2 regions of the Kribbella swartbergensis genome follow, and region 2 is predicted to be linked to the other one. Evidence: riboswitches for the same ligand, from Rfam matches in the RefSeq annotation. Region 2 holds a riboswitch; the other holds the start of a gene.
The links. A riboswitch is a leader RNA that binds a small molecule or an ion and turns the genes downstream of it on or off. The one in region 2 is predicted to bind S-adenosylmethionine.
Positions count from the first base shown of each region.

Region 1 (8,264 bases), on a different contig from region 2:
TCAGGCGGCCGACGTCCAGTTGGACTCCGGACGGGAGGAGGCCGACCTGGAGGTGGCGGCCGCGGGGCCGTAGGGCGAGCAGGGCCTGCTGGACGATGTCGTTGGAGCCGAGGGCGTCCATGGTGACGTGGGCGCCGCCGAGGGCGCGGATCTCGTCGACGATCTGCGGCGAGGCTTGCAGTACGACGGATGCGCCGTACGAGCGGGCGAGTTCCAGAGCGGCCGGGTTGGTGTCGGCCGCAACCACCCGCGCACCGAGGGCGGCCGCGATCATCACCGCGGACAGTCCGACGCCGCCGCAGCCGAAGACGACCACGGTCTCCCCCGCCGTGACCCGGCCGACCTGGCGGATGGCGCGGAACGACGTCGCGAACCGGCAGCCCAGTCCAGCCGCGGTGTCGAAGTCCAACGAGTCCGGGAGGCGCACCAGGTTCACCTCGGCGTACGGCACGGCGACGTACTCGGCGAAGGATCCCCAATAGTTGAACCCGGGCTGCACCTGGTTGGGGCAGACCTGCTGGTTCCCCGAGAGGCACTGCTCGCACGTGCCACAAGCACAGATGAACGGCGTGGTGACGCGGTCGCCGACCTGCCAGCCGGATACGCCGGTGCCGATGGCAGCGATGGTCCCGGCCAGTTCGTGCCCGGGGACGTGGGGCAGGACGATGTCCGGGTCGTGTCCCATCCAGCCGTGCCAGTCGCTGCGGCACAGCCCGGTGGCCTCGACCTTCAGGACGACACCACCGGGCTCCGGCTCAGGAGCTGCTACGTCGACAACCGTGGGCGGGACGCCGTACTGCTCGACCAGGACGGCGCGCATCAGCCGCCGGCGACCGCCGGGATGATGGAGACCTCTCCGCCGTCCTTGATCGAGGTCTGCAGGCCGTCGGCGAAGCGTACGTCGTCGTTGTCGACGTACACGTTGACGAACCGGCGCAGCTCGCCGGACTCGTCGAGCACGCGGCCCTTGATCCCGGGGTACGAGCTGTCCAGCGACTCGAGGACCTCGCTCAGCGTGGAACCCTCGGCGCTGACCGAGGAAGCACCCTGGGTGTAGGGCCGCAGGATGGTCGGCACCCGGACACTCACACTCACTGCAGACCTGCCTTCACGAAGGCGTCGTAGGACGCGGGGATGGTCACCTTCGGGCCGACCCGGTCGGCCACGGCGTCGAGCGTCTTCAGCCCGTCGCCGGAGTTGATGATCACGGTCTCGGCCTCGGGGTCGAGCTGACCGGTCTCGACCAGCTTCTTCAGCGTCGCGACCGTCACCCCGCCCGCGGTCTCGGTGAAGATGCCCTCGGTCCGGGCCAGCAACTGGATGCCCGCGACGACTTCTTCGTCGGTGACGTCCTCGATCGCTCCGCCGGTACGACGGGCGACGTCCAGGACGTACGGTCCGTCGGCCGGGTTGCCGATCGCCAGCGACTTCGCGATGGTGTCCGGCTTCACCGGCTTGACCACGTCGTACCCGTCCCGGAAGGCCTGGGCCACGGGCGAGCAGCCGGTGGCCTGGGCGCCGTACACCTTGTAGTCGGTGGCGTCCACCAGGCCGAGCTTGCCGAGCTCGGTGAAGCCCTTGTCGATCTTGGTCAGCTGCGAGCCGGAGGCGACCGGGATGACGATCTGCTGCGGCAGCCGCCAGCCGAGCTGCTCGGCGATCTCGAAGGCCAGCGTCTTGGAGCCCTCGGAGTAGTACGGGCGGACGTTGACGTTGACGAACGCCCAGCCCTCCTCCTCGCCGGCGATCTCGGAGGCCAGCTTGTTCACGTCGTCGTAGTTGCCCTCGACGGCGACCAGCGTGCCGCCGTACACGGCGGTGGTGATCACCTTCGGGCGCTCGAGGTCATGCGGGATGAACACGACCGAGCGGATGCCGGCCCGGGCGGCGGCAGCGGCGACGGCGTTGGCCAGGTTGCCGGTCGAGGGGCAGGCGAAGACCTTCATGCCGAGCTCGCGGGTGGCGCTCAGTGCGGAGGCGACCACGCGGTCCTTGAAGGAGTGGGTCGGGTTGCCGGAGTCGTCCTTCACCCAGAGTTTGCGAAGGCCCAGTTCGCGGGCCAGGTTCTGCGCGTCGATGAGCCGGGTGTAACCGGGCTCGGTGTTCGGGAAGCTTGCCACGTCGACGGGGACGGGCAGCAGCGGCTGGTAGCGCCAGATGTTCTTGGGGCCGGCCTCGATCTGCTCACGGGTGATGGTCGGGAAGTCGTACCCGACCTCGAGCGGACCGAAGCACTCGGTACAGGCGTAGAACGGACCGAGCGGCGACTTCGCCCCACACGCGCGACAGCTCAGGTGCGTACCGTTGCCGAAGGCACCTTCACGGATGGTGTGGGTGGCGGTCAGGCTCATGAGTGAGGTTCCCCTCTCATCTTCCCCGGACACCGGATCTCGGCGCGGGACGGATTTGGCACCGTTCCGCCGCGAGGGGCCCGGGACTGGGACCTCAACGGGGAGGGTTGCCGGGACTTCAACGGGCCGTTTCCCTCAGTCCCTCTGGATGAGCTCCCCCGAGGTTACCCAATCGGGTCCATATTGTGTCTTCGGTTCCCAGCATCCGAGACAGCCGATCTCAGCCCTGCCGGGCCCGGAAGGTCCGCCGGTACGCCGACGGCGAGGTGTGCAACTGCTTGGCGAAGTGGTGGCGGAGCGTGACCGGCGAGGCGAACCCGGCCGCCGCCGCGATCTCCTCGACCGGCGCGTCGCCGGTCTCCAGCATCGTCAGCGCCGCCTGCACCCGCTGGGCGATCAGCCACTTGCCCGGCGTCGTCCCGGTCGCCTTCACGAAGTGCCGCAGGTACGTCCGCGGCGACAACCCCGCCTGCCTGGCCAGATCGGGTACGCCGATGGGCTCGGCGAGATGTTCGAGCGCCCAGCCCAGGCTCCGGGCGACCGAGGCGTCGTCCGGATCGGGCGGCACCGGGGACTCGATGTACTGCGCCTGCCCGCCGGACCGGTACGGCTGGATCACGAGGCGCCGGGCGACCGCGTTCGCCACGGCCGCGCCGTGGTCCTTGCGGACCAGGTGCATGGCCAGGTCGAGGCCGGCCGCACAGCCCGCGCTGGTGAGTACGTCGCCCTCGTCGGTGTAGAGCGGCTCGGGATCGACGACGATCTCGGGGTAGCCCTCGCGGAGCAACTCGGCGTACCGCCAGTGGGTGGTGGCGCGGCGGCCGTCGAGCAGGCCGGCGGCCGCGAGGGCGAACGCACCTGAGCAGATCGACACGATCCGGGCGCCACGGCGATGCGCGACCTGCAGCGCGGCAATGAGCTCAGGCGAGGTCGTGCCGTGCGGGTCCGCGACGCTAGGGATGACGACAGTGTCCGCCGCGGCGAACTCCTCCAGGCCGTACGGGCTGCTCAGCGTGGCACCGCCCAGCACACGGATCGGGTCCGGCGTCTCCGTGCAGACCTTCAGGTCGTACCAGGGCTGGTCGATGTCCGGCCACACCAGCCCGAACACCTCGATCACGATCCCGGCTTCGAAGGCCGTCATCCCGTCGTACGCGAGGACCGACACGGTGCGCTGAGCCATGTGTCGAAATCTTAGCGATAGAGGTCGTTCACGCCACTTCTGCGCGCAGGCGGGGCCCCGGACGATGGAGGCATGTTCAAGGCACTGAAGGACTTCGCCGCCGGAATTCACGCCGCGGCCGCGATCCGGCACGGCGTCGAGCCGCCGGCCGCGGCGCTCAATTCCCGCGGCGCCGCTCGAGCATCCGCATCATCGGTGTCGCGGCCACCCCGTGCAGTACGACGCTCAGCACGACGGTGAACCCGACTGTCGCCCACAACCAGGCCAGGTCTCCGGCGAAGTGCGGACCGACGTACGCCAGGTAGAACACAGAACCGACCCCACGGACGCCGAACGCCGCAGTGACCCACCGCTCGGACCGGCGCATCTCGGTCCGTTGCAGAGCAAGCCACGCGGTCACCGGACGAATCACCAGCACGAGCAGCGCGCCGAGCACGGCACCGGACAGCGTCAGGGGTCGCAGCAGGCCTCCGGTCACCGCGATACCGAGCAGCAGCAAAATGCCCCAGGTGAGGATGTGCTCGAGCTGCTCCATGAAGTTGTGCAGCTCGACGTTGTACTCGTGTCCGCGCTCCGCGGCACGCAGCGCCAGGGCGGCCACGAACACCGCCAGGAAGCCGTAGCCGTGCAGCACCTCGGCCAGTCCGTACACACCGAGCGTCATGGCCAGCGCGAGGACCGGCTCCCGGGAGTCGGCGAGCCGGAAGCTGCGCAGCGGTGCGGAGAAGGCCATCCGGCCGAGCAGCCACCCTGACCCCGCGCCGATCGCCACGCCGATTACCGTCTTGCCGACCACGTCCCAGGCGAGCCACTCCAGCGCCCATCCGCCGACCGATTCCTTGGTCGCGACGAACACGGCCAGATACACCAGCGGGAACGCCATGCCGTCGTTCAGACCGGCCTCCGAGGTGAGTGCGAAGCGGACTTCGTCGTCCTCCTCCGGCTCGGCGTGCTCGCCGGTCTTCGGCCCTTGCACCTGTACGTCGGAGGCGAGGACCGGATCGGTCGGCGCGAGCACCGCACCGACCAGCAGCGCGACCGCCGGCGCCACGCCGAGCAACCAACCGGCGCCTGCCATCGCCGCCACGCAGGCCGGCATCGCGATGAACAGCAGCCGCCAGGTCACCGACCACCGCCGCAACCCGATCGGCCGGTCGATCGCGAGGCCGACGCCCATCAGTGCGATCAGGACGGTGAGCTCGGCCAGGTGTTCGGTGATGTCCGGCTCGGCCAGCGGACTGAGCCGCTCCCGGTCGACCACGAGTCCGAGCAGCATGCCCGCACCGAGAAAGGCGATCGGCGCCGAGACCGCGTACCGCCGCAGCAGCCGGGGCAGCACTGCCCCCAGCAGCAAGGCCAGCCCTGCGACCAGGTACAGGCCGTCCCCGTCGATTCGCATCGTGTGACTCCGGTGCCCAGTACCGATTACCTCAAGCGGTGGGTCGCTCCCGGAGTGTGCGTCGGGAGCGCCTTGCGCGGGCCGTATCGGGGGTGTCCGATCCCAGCCAGTTCGAGCAGGCGCTGGACGCGGAAACGGTGGCCTCGGTACGGCTCGATGAGTTCGGCACAGCCGTCGTCGTCGAGTTCCTCGCCGATCAGGGCGTACGAGACGTTCCGGGACACGTGGTAGTCCGCGAACGAGAAGGCGTCCGCGTCACCGTGGGCCCGCTGCCGCACCTCGGCGGCCGTCCACACGCCGACGCCGGGCAGCGACCGCAGCCGTCGCTCGATCTCGGCCGAGTCGGTCAGCTCCAGCGTCCGCTCCAACGCCTTGGCTCGCGTCGCGGCGGTGATCACGACCCTCGACCGACGGCTCTCCACGCCGGCCCGCAACCACTGCCAGGAGGGGATCAGCCGCCACTCCTCCGGCGAGGGCGGGACCATCATGATTCGGCCGTCCGGGGGCCGCGGCCCCGGCGCCGGTTCGCCGTACTCACGCAGGAGCAGCCGCCAGGCGCGGAACGCCTCCTTGCCGGTGACAACCTGCTCGATCCCCGCGGCCGCCATCGCCTCGAAGACGGCCCGCGTCCGCGGCACCCGGACATGCGGGAACCGTCGCGCCGCGTCCACCAGCGCCGTGTGCTCCGGCAGCGGCTCGAACCCGTCCCAGCTGTCCGCATCCCCCAGCAACTCCGGCACCCCGTCCAGCGCCCACTCGGCGCCCGGCCCCCACGCCTCGGCCTCCACCTCCCCGATCGCGGCGTACGGCGTCAGTCGCAAGAGCACCGGTCCTTCGGGGGTCCGCGTGGCCCGCCACACGGCCCGCCGTACCGGGTCGAACACGTACGCCGGGTCGCCCGGCCCCTTCCGCAAGCCGCTGATCACCGTGTGCGGATCGACCGCTCGCCCTGGACGCCAGACCCGCACCACCGAACTCACGCGCCAAGTCTTACTCATGCCACGGACAGAACCGCATACTGAGGCATGACCGGGTGGCAGTGGGTGAAGGCGGTGGGGAACGTCCTGAACCTGTCGACGGTCGTGGGCCTGCTGGTCGGGGTGATCGGACGGGCCCGGTTCAGCCGGGGGCCTCGGGGACTGTTGTTCGCGAACGGGTACAAGGTGAAGTTCCCGGTGGCCGGGGCGTTCACGATCGGGAACGTGGTACTCAGCAAGCACGAGCGCCCGTATTTCGACGACGAGGCGCTGGTCCGGCACGAGGAGCGGCACTCGTGGCAGTACTTCTGCCTGATCGGCTTGCCGTTGTGGCCGCTGTACGTCGTCGGTGTCGTCATCTCGTGGGTGCTCACCGGCGACCCGGCGTCGCGGAACCCGTTCGAGCGGCTGGCCAACCTCCACGACGGCGGGTACGCCGAGCGGCCGGTCCAGTCGTTCGGCCGGACCCTCGCGCAGACGTTCAGCGTGCTGCGATCGCGTCCGAAAGCGCCGTGAGGACAGTCACCACACCGGTCGGGTCGTCCACCACGATGTCGGCCGCCTCGATCAGCTCGGCAGCGTCCGACGACCGGGTGGCGAGCAGTACGGCGCGCAGACCGGCCTTGCGCTGCTCCTCGATCGCCCGGTACGCCGCCAGGTCGCCGAGGTCGTCACCGGCGTACAGGATCGACCGGGCACCGGTGGACTCGAGCAGGCGGCGCAGTGCGACACCCTTGTCGATACCCGGCGGCCGCAGCTCCAGCACCAGGTTGCCCGGCTCCAGCCGCAGCTCGGTCGACTTGGCCAGCTCGGTCAGCGGCGTACGCAGTCTTTCGAGTGCACCGGCCGGATCGGACATGCGGCGGGTGTGAACCGCCAGCGAGCTCTCCTTGTCCTCCACGAAGGCATCGGACAGGTCCAGCTCCCGCAGCAGCTCGGGCAACCGGCTGCGCGCTGCGGCGACACCAGGAGGCACCGGGTCGCTCGTCACCCGGCCGGTCGACGCCTCCCACCGCTCCAGCCCGTAGTGCCCCAGTACGACGAGACGCCCGAGGCCGGGGTGGCCGGTCACACCGGTGAGCTCGGTGGCGACGAGGGCGGGGCGGCCGGTGACGATCGCCACCTGCTGCACCGAGCGGGCCAATCGGGCCAGCGCGTCCAGAGCGCCCTCCACCGGACGGGCCCGGGCCGGGTCCTCGACCAGCGGCGACAGGACGCCGTCGAAGTCCGACGAGATCACCGCGGTGGCCGGATCGGCGACGATCGCCTCCCAGCCCTCGCGACCGGCCTCGGTCTGGATCGTCGGCGTACTCATCCGGTGTAGTCCGTGGTGAGAATCACGGTGAGCCGGTCCTTCTTCATGTTGTCGAGCGCGCCCTTGGTCCGGCCGATGCCGAGGTCGCGGGCGAGCTGGTTGGCGGCGTCGAGCATGCCCGGCGGGTAGTACACGGTGCTGGCGGCGACCTTGCCGCGCCAGTTGTCGGCGCCGGCCACGGTCCAGCCCGCCTGCCGCGCCCGGCCGGCGACCGAGTCGGCCAGGCCCTTGCGCTGGGTGTTGTTGTAGATCTCGACCGCCGGGCGCTGGGCCGGCGGGATGGTGGTGGGCTGCGTCGCCGGCGGCTGGGTGGCGGGCGGCGGCGCCGTCGACGGCTCGCTGCTGGGCTCGGTCGACGGTTCCCTGCTGGGCTCGACGGCCGGATCGCTCGTCGGCGGGGACGTCGGTCCCGCGGTGGGGGTCGGCGTCGTGCCTTGAGCGGTCGGCCCGGGCACACTCGCACCGACGGTCGACGGCCCGCCCGTCGGCTTCGGTGTCGGGGTGTCGGCGGCGGACGGCTCGTTCGCGGTGCTGTCGTTGCCGCGGGTGCCGAACAGCACCAGCAGGCCGGCGACGATCGCCACGACGGCGAGCACGGCAACGAGGGACGAGAGGACCTGGCCTCTGTCGTCCTTCGGGCGGGTCACGGTCAGACCTCGATGCCCAAACGGCGCGCCGAACGGGCTCGCTGCCGGGCGGCGCGCAACCGGCGCAGCCGCTTGACCAGCAGCGGGTCGTGAGCGAGGGCCTCGGGCCGGTCGATCAGCGCGTTCAGCACCTGGTAGTACCGGGTCGCGGACATCTGGAACTGGTCCCGGATCGCCTGCTCCTTGGCCCCGGCGTACTTCCACCAGTGGCGCTCGAAGGCGAGGATCGCGCCGTCACGCTCGGAGAGCCCGGCCGTGCCCGACTCCCCCGCCGCACCACCCCGGTCGGCAGTCGGCGGCGCAGCTTCGGCGGGACCCGGGGAGCTGGCGTTGGCGCTGTCCATCTGCTGGTGACTCCTGTGCGGTCGGTGATCGTCCGTCCGCGCTCCACT
Region 1 is NZ_BAAGPM010000034.1:46,789-55,052, forward strand. It holds gene ACYVOK_RS29340 (zinc-dependent alcohol dehydrogenase family protein) at 1-820, opposite strand, end outside; gene ACYVOK_RS29345 (ubiquitin-like small modifier protein 1) at 820-1,095, opposite strand; gene thrC (threonine synthase) at 1,092-2,351, opposite strand; SAM riboswitch class I at 2,365-2,506, opposite strand; gene ACYVOK_RS29355 (helix-turn-helix domain-containing protein) at 2,572-3,534, opposite strand; gene ACYVOK_RS29360 (cation:proton antiporter) at 3,692-4,933, opposite strand; gene ACYVOK_RS29365 (DNA-3-methyladenine glycosylase family protein) at 4,960-5,913, opposite strand; gene ACYVOK_RS29370 (hypothetical protein) at 5,959-6,426, shown strand; gene otsB (trehalose-phosphatase) at 6,392-7,225, opposite strand; gene ACYVOK_RS29380 (LytR C-terminal domain-containing protein) at 7,222-7,872, opposite strand; gene ACYVOK_RS29385 (DUF3263 domain-containing protein) at 7,875-8,216, opposite strand.
Region 1: linked by a shared signal. The riboswitch ahead of thrC (threonine synthase) and the one ahead of ACYVOK_RS18710 (aminotransferase class V-fold PLP-dependent enzyme) in region 2 are both predicted to bind S-adenosylmethionine.

Region 2 (8,264 bases):
GTCGGGCGATGCCGCTGCGCCTCCACGCCTCGCCGCCGACGGGCCACTGAGCTCGCTGGACGGACCCGGGGATGGTGGGGTGATTGATCCCGGGGTGGTTCTGCCCTTGAGCTCCTGGGGGATGTGGTCGCCCTGGCCGGGGGTGGTTGTGCCCTTGAGTTCGTGCGGGATGTGGTCGCCGTGGCTGGGAGTGGTTCTGCCCTTGAGTTCTTGGGGGCTGTGGTCGCCGTGGCCGGGGATGGTTATGCCGGTTGCGGTGGCGCGGTCGGCGGGGGCCAGCGGGAGGAGCTTGCGGCGGTCGCGCGGGACGTGTGGTTGGTGCTTGGTGCCGGACAGGATCGAACGAAGGCGGTCCGAGATGTCGGCGTAGTCGTCGAAGCTGAGGACCGCGTCGGTTTCGGGGAGGGCTTCGGCGAGTTGTTCGCCGTACCGCTCGGCGAGGCAGCCGACTGCGACGACGGCCTGAGTACGGCCGGCGTCCTTGTAGTCTGCGGCCGCGAGCAGGGTGTCTACGGAGTCCTTCTTGGCGGCCTCGACGAAGCCACAGGTGTTCACCACCACGGTGTCCGCTTCGGCGGCATCCTCGACCAGCCGGAATCCGCCGGCTTCGAGCCGTCCGGCGAGTTCCTCGGAGTCGACGTCGTTGCGGGCGCAGCCCAGCGTGACCAGGGCGACGGTGGTGGGTGTCGTAGTCATCCCCCCGAGTATGACGCGCCGCCCACGCCGAGGCCTAACTCACCGCCACATCTCACACCCACACAGCACGCTCAAGTTGCCTGTGGCAGACACTGCCCAAGCCCCTGCCCCCAACACTCCCCTCGCCTTGCCGCCTGGGGCCCGGAACCTGCTGGCGTGCAGCCGCGAGCACCATCGGCCTGGCATATGGCAAGGACCATCGGGGATGGCGCGTGGCGAGCACCGTCGGGAAGGCGCACGGTGAGCACCGCGGAGCGACGACGGGCGGGATGGGGCGGGGGTTGTTATTCGGGTTTGGTGAGGGTGCCGTTGGGGTGGGCTATGAAGCGGTAGAGCTTGATGGAGTGGGTGTGGCCGTTGACGGTGATTGAGAGGTTGGCGGGGACGCCGACGGAGACGCGGATGTCGCCGGTGGTGGTGACGGTTTGGGAGGTGCCCGGGCCGAGGAGGCCTTGGAAGAGGCGCTTGCCCTTCTTGTCCCGGACTGTGACGTAGGAGCCGTCGCCCTTGGCGGTGAGGGTGAGTTTGGTCTTCGTGGGGACCGGGGGCTTGGTCGGCGTGCGCTTGGTGGGTTTGACGGTCGGCAGAGGGGTCGCCTTGGGCGTGACGGTGGTGACGACCGGGGTGGCGGCGGCTGTCTTGGAGGCGTTCGCCTCGACGTCGCTGGGCACCGTGAACAGGCGAACCATGCCCCAGCCCATCAGGCCGACCAGGATCGCGCCGACGACGACCGCCCAGCGTGGGCGGGCCGGATGGAGGGTCGGGCCCTTGACCACGGCCTGTTCCTCGCGGCGGGACCTGTCGTCGTCGACGGCGTGTTCGGCGTCGAAAGTGGCGAGGAGTGGAGCCGGGTCGGCCTTGACCACGCGGGCGATCGCCCGGATGTGGCCGCGGGCGTAGAAGTTGCCACCGCAGCGGGAGAAGTCGTCGGCCTCCATGGCGGCGAGCAGGCCGGTTCTGATCCGGGTGGCGGCGCTGACCTGCTCGATCGTCATGTCAGCCCGTTCGCGGGCCGCCGTGAGCTCGCTGCCGATGCTCACGTCTCCACCGTCCTCTCCATCGCCCGACTCTTGGCGGACCGTCGACAACACTGCGCCGACAGCCGGACCGTCGACACCAAGTCAACGGCCTTTGCTCGACGGGGTCACGGACGAGTCAGAGTTGTTCCCTGACCGGACATCTGGCATCCGCCAGCATGTGCAACGCCTGCACCACTTCCCCGTGCGACGGCCGGGCCGTCAATCCGAACGGTACCGCGAGTGACGAGCCGGTCAACCGACGGTTCGCATCAGTTGTCTTGCGAGTCGAACTCGGCAGCGCGCTCAGGACTGGGCCCGGATCGTGCAGATGGACGGCGATCCTGCCGTCGTCCAGGAGGTGCCGGCGCTTCAGCACCGTCACCTGGTCGATGTCTTCCCAACGGGTTCCGATCCACTCGTTGCGGATCCGCAGCCGGATGCCGACCTGATCGGCCACCAGCATGTCGCCGACCGTCAGCGCTCGCGCGCAGACGACGGCTAGTACGGCGAACGCCGCCGCTGCGATCCAGCGCAGTACGCCGGTCGGACTGCTGGACGCCGACGCGGCGAAGCCCACCGCGACCAGCGCGGCGCCGAGCGCGAGCCCACCGTGCACCTTCTGGGAGGCGCGGACGGTGAACGGGACCGGCTCGGGGTCGAGTTCGTGGTGGTCCTGTCTGGGCAAGGCACTGGCAGCACTCATGGTCACACCCCCTGCCCCACTAGACGCCGTGCAGCGGCCTGAAGTTGCGCGGCCCCGAGCCGAAGCACCGCTGGCTGTGCCTCGGCACGCGTGGTGCCGAGGCGCGGGGTGACCGGAGGCCGGGTGGCGACGGCACGCCACCCGAGGCCGGATCGCGGGGTGACCGGGGGTCGGGTCAAGGCGCGGCGGGTGGGGCCGGGGTGCGGCGTTGTGGCGGGCGGTCGGAGCTGGGCTGGGGGCGAGGTGCTGGTGCCTGGGTCCGGTCGGGCTGGGGTGAGCGGGGTGCGGGGAGGCACGTCACTCTCCTCTGAGGGTGGTGATGAAGTCCTCTAGGTCATCGGGCTTGACGAGGACGTCGCGGGCCTTGGAACCTTCGCTCGGGCCGACAACGCCGCGGCTTTCCAGGATGTCCATCAGCCGGCCGGCCTTGGCGAAGCCGACGCGCAGTTTGCGCTGCAGCATCGACGTGGAGCCGAACTGCGTGGAAACGATCAGTTCGGCCGCCTGGACGACGAGGTCGAGGTCGTCACCGATCTCGTCGTCGAGTTCCTTGCTCGGACCGGCGGGAGCGGTGACGTCCTCGCGGTACGTCGGCTCGAGCTGCGCCTTGCAGTGCTCGACGACGGAGCGGATCTCGGACTCGGTGACCCACGCGCCCTGGATACGCATCGGCTTGCTCGCGCCCATCGGCAGGAACAGACCGTCACCCTGGCCGACCAGCTTCTCCGCGCCCGGCTGGTCCAGGATGACCCGGCTGTCGGCCAGCGACGAGGTCGCGAACGCCAGCCGTGACGGCACGTTCGCCTTGATCAGACCGGTGACCACGTCCACCGACGGCCGCTGGGTCGCCAGCACCAGGTGGATACCGGCCGCACGCGCCAGCTGGGTGATCCGGACGATCGAGTCCTCGACATCGCGCGGCGCCACCATCATCAGGTCGGCCAGCTCGTCGACGATGACCAGCAGATACGGGTACGGCGACAGCACCCGTTCGCTGCCTGGTGGCGGCTTCACCTTGCCGGCCCGGACCGCCTTGTTGAAGTCGTCGACGTGCCGGAACCCGAACGCGGCCAGGTCGTCGTACCGCATGTCCATCTCGCGGACGACCCACTGCAGTGCCTCGGCGGCCTTCTTGGCGTTGGTGATGATCGGGGTGATCAGGTGCGGGATGCCCTCGTAGTTGTTCAGCTCGACCCGCTTGGGGTCGACGAGGATCATCCGCACCTCGTCCGGGGTGGCCCGCATCAGGATCGAGGTGATGAGGGAGTTGACGAACGACGACTTACCCGAACCGGTGGCGCCCGCGACCAGCAGGTGCGGCATCTTCGCCATGTTCGCGACGACGAAGCCGCCCTCGACGTCCTTGCCGAGCCCGGCCACCATCGGGTGGTGGTCGTTGCGAGCCGTCGCGGACCGGATCACGTCGCCGAGGCTGACGATCTCCTTGTCGGTGTTCGGGATCTCGATCCCGATCGCGGACTTGCCCGGGATCGGCGACAGGATCCGGACGTCGGCCGAGGCGACCGCGTAGGCGATGTTCTTCGACAGTGCGGTGACCTTCTCGACCTTCACCGCCGAGCCGAGCTCCACCTCGTACCGGGTGACTGTCGGGCCCCGGGTGTAGCCGGTGACCTGGGCGTCGATGCCGAACTGCTCGAACACCTCGGTCAGCCGGTCGACGACCTGGTCGGACGCCTTGGTCCGGGCCTTGTGGACCGAACCGGGCTTGAGCATCTGTCCGTCGGGCAGCGTGTACGTGATGTCGCCGGACAGGCTGAGCTGCTCCACCCGCTGCGGCAGCGGCGTGTGCGGCGGCGGCTCCGGCGGGGAGTCGGAGGACTTGCTCGGGGCAACGATCGGCGAGGGCGACGGCACCGCGGCGGCGGCCGCGGCGTCGACGTCGAAGGCGTCCTCGTCGGCAACCGGCGCGGCCTTGGACTTGCGGCCGCGCTTGCCGAGCTCGCGACCCTCGAGCACCGGCGAGTCGTACGGCTTGACCGTGGGCTCGCCGTCGTCGTCCAGCGCTGCCGCCTTGGCGCGACGCTCCTTGCGGGTCAGCCGCACGGTGTCGTCGGTCGGCGCGGCCGCGACGGACGGTGCGTCCTCCGGCAGCGCCGTACGTCCCATCAGTACGTCGAAAGCCGCGCGGACCCGGAGCGGGATCGCGTAGACCGGCGTACCCGTGATGACCAGGGCGCCGAACATCGACAGCAGCACCAGCAGGGGCGCGGCGACGTACTGGGTCAGCAGGTCGGACAGGAAGGTCGAGATGAAGTACCCGATCGCGCCGCCGGCCTCCTGGATCGGGGCGTCGGCAGGGTTGCCCGGCCGCGGCAGGCCGTTGGCGATGTGGATCAGGCCGAGCACACCGAGGGAGAACGTGGTCCAGCCGATCACCTGGCGTCCGGCCGGGCCGTTCCGGTCCGGGTTGCGCATCGTGCGCAGCGCGATGAACAGGAGCATCAGCGGGACGGCCCAGCCGAGCATGCCGACGCTGCCGCCGACGACGACCCGCGTGACGTGGCCGACGGCTCCGGGCAGGTCCCACCAGATGGCGGCGGCCACCACGACCGCCAGGCCGATTAGGAACAGGCCGGCCCCGTCGCGGCGGTGCTCGGGGTCGAGGTCGCGGGCACCGTTGCCGATGCCGCGGACCATGCCGCCGAGCAGGTGTGCGATCCCGATCCACAGCTTCACGATGCCGCGACCGAGCGCGAGCATGGCGGCCGCGAACGGACCCGGTCCGCCGGATTTGGGTGTGCCGGTCCGCGCGGCGGTGGATCCACCGCGCTTCGCGCTCTGCCCACGCTTCTGGGCGCCTGACGGACGGGAGCGTCCACCAGCAGCCGACCGCGCCGTACCCGGCCGGTTGGCTGCCGACTTCTGCGCCCGCGCCGGGGAAGACGTGCGGGTCGCCATGTTCAGCAGGCTACCCCGATTACCTCTCGAGTCACACGTGTCACACGCCGATCACGCTGCCCCATCCGTAGCGTCACGGCGCGGCCACCCACCTGCGGAGCCGGACGAGGTGCCAGAGCACGACGTACCACCCCAGCGCCGCCAGACCGCCGAGAACGAGACCTGTCAGCACCAGTCGTACGGCGGCCTCCCCCGCGAGGTCGGCGTCGGCTCCACCCAACTGCACGGCGGCGCCGGCGGCGCTCAGCACGAGGATTCCGGCCAGTACGACGTACCGCGCCCAGGACGGGACGAGGTCCGCCGGGGTCACCGGATGGACATCGGCTCGACGGAACCAGCGGTAGAGCCAGGCAGCGAGGACCAGGCAGCCGCCGACGGTGCTGACGTACCGGAGGACGCGGTTGACCTCCCACGCGGCGGTCACCTCGGCGCGGAAGAAGTCGGGGAAGCGGCCGACGAAGTAGCCGTCGCCGTGCGTGAAGGAATCCCAGAGCACGTGGGTGAGGGCGCCGAGGACGACGGAAACCAGGGTCCAGAAGAGCATCACCGGTGACACGGACGGCGGTGGTGGGAGGCGCAAAGCAACAGCTGGTGGTGCGAGGGCCGCGAGAGGACGCCTGAGGAGCAGGTGGAAGACCACGAGCAGGAGCAGCGCGATCACGGGGTCGAGCCACAAGGCTGACGAGAATTCGTGCGTCAGCGTCAAAGTCAGGTTCCCGTGGATCTCCTGGGTGGCGAAGCGGTAGAGCGGGTCGATGTACAGGAAATCGGGTGCCACCGCTCCTGCCACCAGCGCCGATGCGATCAAGGGTTGCCGGATCAGTGGCAGGACGGCGGCGGGGTGGGCAAGGGTGAATGGCACGGCCCGCAGCCTACGAGCGCAGAAGGTCGCCCAGGGCAACGATCAGGCGCCGGTGGTGCCGTCCAGTTGTTCGCGCAGGAGGTCGGCATGGCCGCAGTGGCGGGCGTATTCGCCGATCAGGTGGATGTAGATCATCCGGAGCGTCGACTCGGTGCCCTTGAAGGTGAAGCGCTCGTCCAGCGAGCGCCCGGCCGCAGCCTCGTCGGACAGCTTCCACTCCGCGATCAGGCCTTCGTACGCCGCCTGCGCCTCGTCCGGGTCGATCAGCTCGAAGTCGGCATCCTTGCCCAGTTCCGCGGGAAAGACGGGCTCGGCGGGCTCGCCGCTCGCGAAGTGGATCCGGAACCAGATCCGCTCGACCTTGGTCAGGTGCCGGATCAGTCCGAGCAGCGACAGGTTCGACGGCGGCGACGGACGCTCGGCCAACTCCGCAGCGGTCAACCCCGCGCACTTGTACAGCAGTGTGGTGCGGTAGAAGTCCAGATACCCCTGGAGCAGTTCGCGTTCGGGGGCGGTCAGCGAGCCGTCCGGTCGTTCGACGGCAGGTGCTCTCCAGGTCATGCGTTCCTCTCTCGTCCCACGATGTGTTCGACTATCTCACCACATGAGATAGCCACTGGCGTCTGCCGTAGCCCGTTCGTTACCGTCTTCGGCAGGTCATGAGCGCCAGCGTCAAGCCCCGGCTCGCTGGCCGGCAACCCTCCTCCGCGGTGGGGTGCCCCGGGTGAAGACCAGGCCGTGCGGATACCCCGTTCGGCAAGTGCGGACTTCCTGGGAGCAGCAGCATGTCGATTCTCTCCATCCTCGAGCCTGCCAGTACGACGGCGCCGCGGCCGGCCATCGCGCGGCTCTCCACCGGCAGCATCCCCGCCACGGTCGGGTCGGACCTGCTGGTCCCGCTGGCCGACGGCCGGGTCACCGACTACGCCAACTTCGACCACGGTGCGACCGCGCCGTGCCTGGAGTCGGTCCGTGCCAGCGTGGAGGCGGCGCTGCCGTCGTACGCGTCGGTGCACCGTGGCAACGGGTACGCCTCCCGCATCACCACCCAGTGGTACGAGCGGGCGCGCGCCGAGGTGCACGCCTTCGTCGGCGCCCGCGACGACGACCAGGTGATCTTCACCCGGCAGACGACCGACGCGCTCAACCTGCTCGCCCACGCCGTCCCCGCGGACGCGACCGTGATCGTGTTCGAGTCCGAGCACCACGCCGCGCTCCTGCCCTGGCCGGCGGAGCGGACTGTCCGCCTGGCCGCGCCGACGAGCCAGAGTGAAGCCGTGACCAACGTCGCCGACGCGCTGCGTCAAGCCCCCGAGGGACCGCGGCTCGTTGTCGTGACCGGCGCCTCCAACGTCACCGGCGAGATCTTCCCGATCGCCGAGATCGCGGCGGTCGCCAAGGCACACGGTGCCCGCGTCTGCCTCGACGCCGCCCAGCTCGCGCCGCACCGGCCGGTCGACATCGCCGAGCTCGACGTCGACTGGGTCGCGCTGTCGGGCCACAAGCTGTACGCCCCGTACGGCGCCGGCGCCCTGATCGGCCGCGCCGACTGGCTCGACGCGGCCGAGCCCTACCTGTACGGCGGTGGCGCGACCACCGCGGTCACCGGAGACCTCGTGGTCTGGGCGACCGGCCCGGCCCGGCACGAGGGCGGCTCCCCCAACGTCATCGGCGCGATCGCCCTCGCCTCGGCCTGCGCCGCGATCAGCAAGCACCGGGACGCCATCGAGCAGCACGAGCGCAGCCTGCTCGCCCGGCTCCGGACCGGACTGGCCCAAATCCCGGGCGTCACGACGTACTCGATCTTCGGCCAGGACGCGGACCGCGTCGGCACGGTGTGTTTCACCGTCGCCGGGCTGGCCTCGACGCTGGTGTCCGCAGCGCTCAGCGCCGAGTACGGGATCGGTGTCCGTGACGGCAAGTTCTGTGCGCATCCGCTCGTCGGTCACCTGCTGGCCGGCTCCCCCGAGCACGGCACGGCCGTCCGGGCGAGCCTCGGCCTGGGTACGACGCGTGAGCACGTCGACCGCCTCGTCAACGCCGTACGGACGCTGGCCACCAGCGG
Region 2 is NZ_BAAGPM010000022.1:3,378-11,641, forward strand. It holds gene ACYVOK_RS18680 (MiaB/RimO family radical SAM methylthiotransferase) at 1-696, opposite strand, end outside; gene ACYVOK_RS18685 (helix-turn-helix domain-containing protein) at 981-1,736, opposite strand; gene ACYVOK_RS18690 (hypothetical protein) at 1,852-2,418, opposite strand; gene ACYVOK_RS18695 (FtsK/SpoIIIE family DNA translocase) at 2,716-5,337, opposite strand; gene ACYVOK_RS18700 (DUF4184 family protein) at 5,411-6,199, opposite strand; gene ACYVOK_RS18705 (DinB family protein) at 6,242-6,760, opposite strand; SAM riboswitch class IV at 6,855-6,968, shown strand; gene ACYVOK_RS18710 (aminotransferase class V-fold PLP-dependent enzyme) at 6,985-8,264, shown strand, end outside.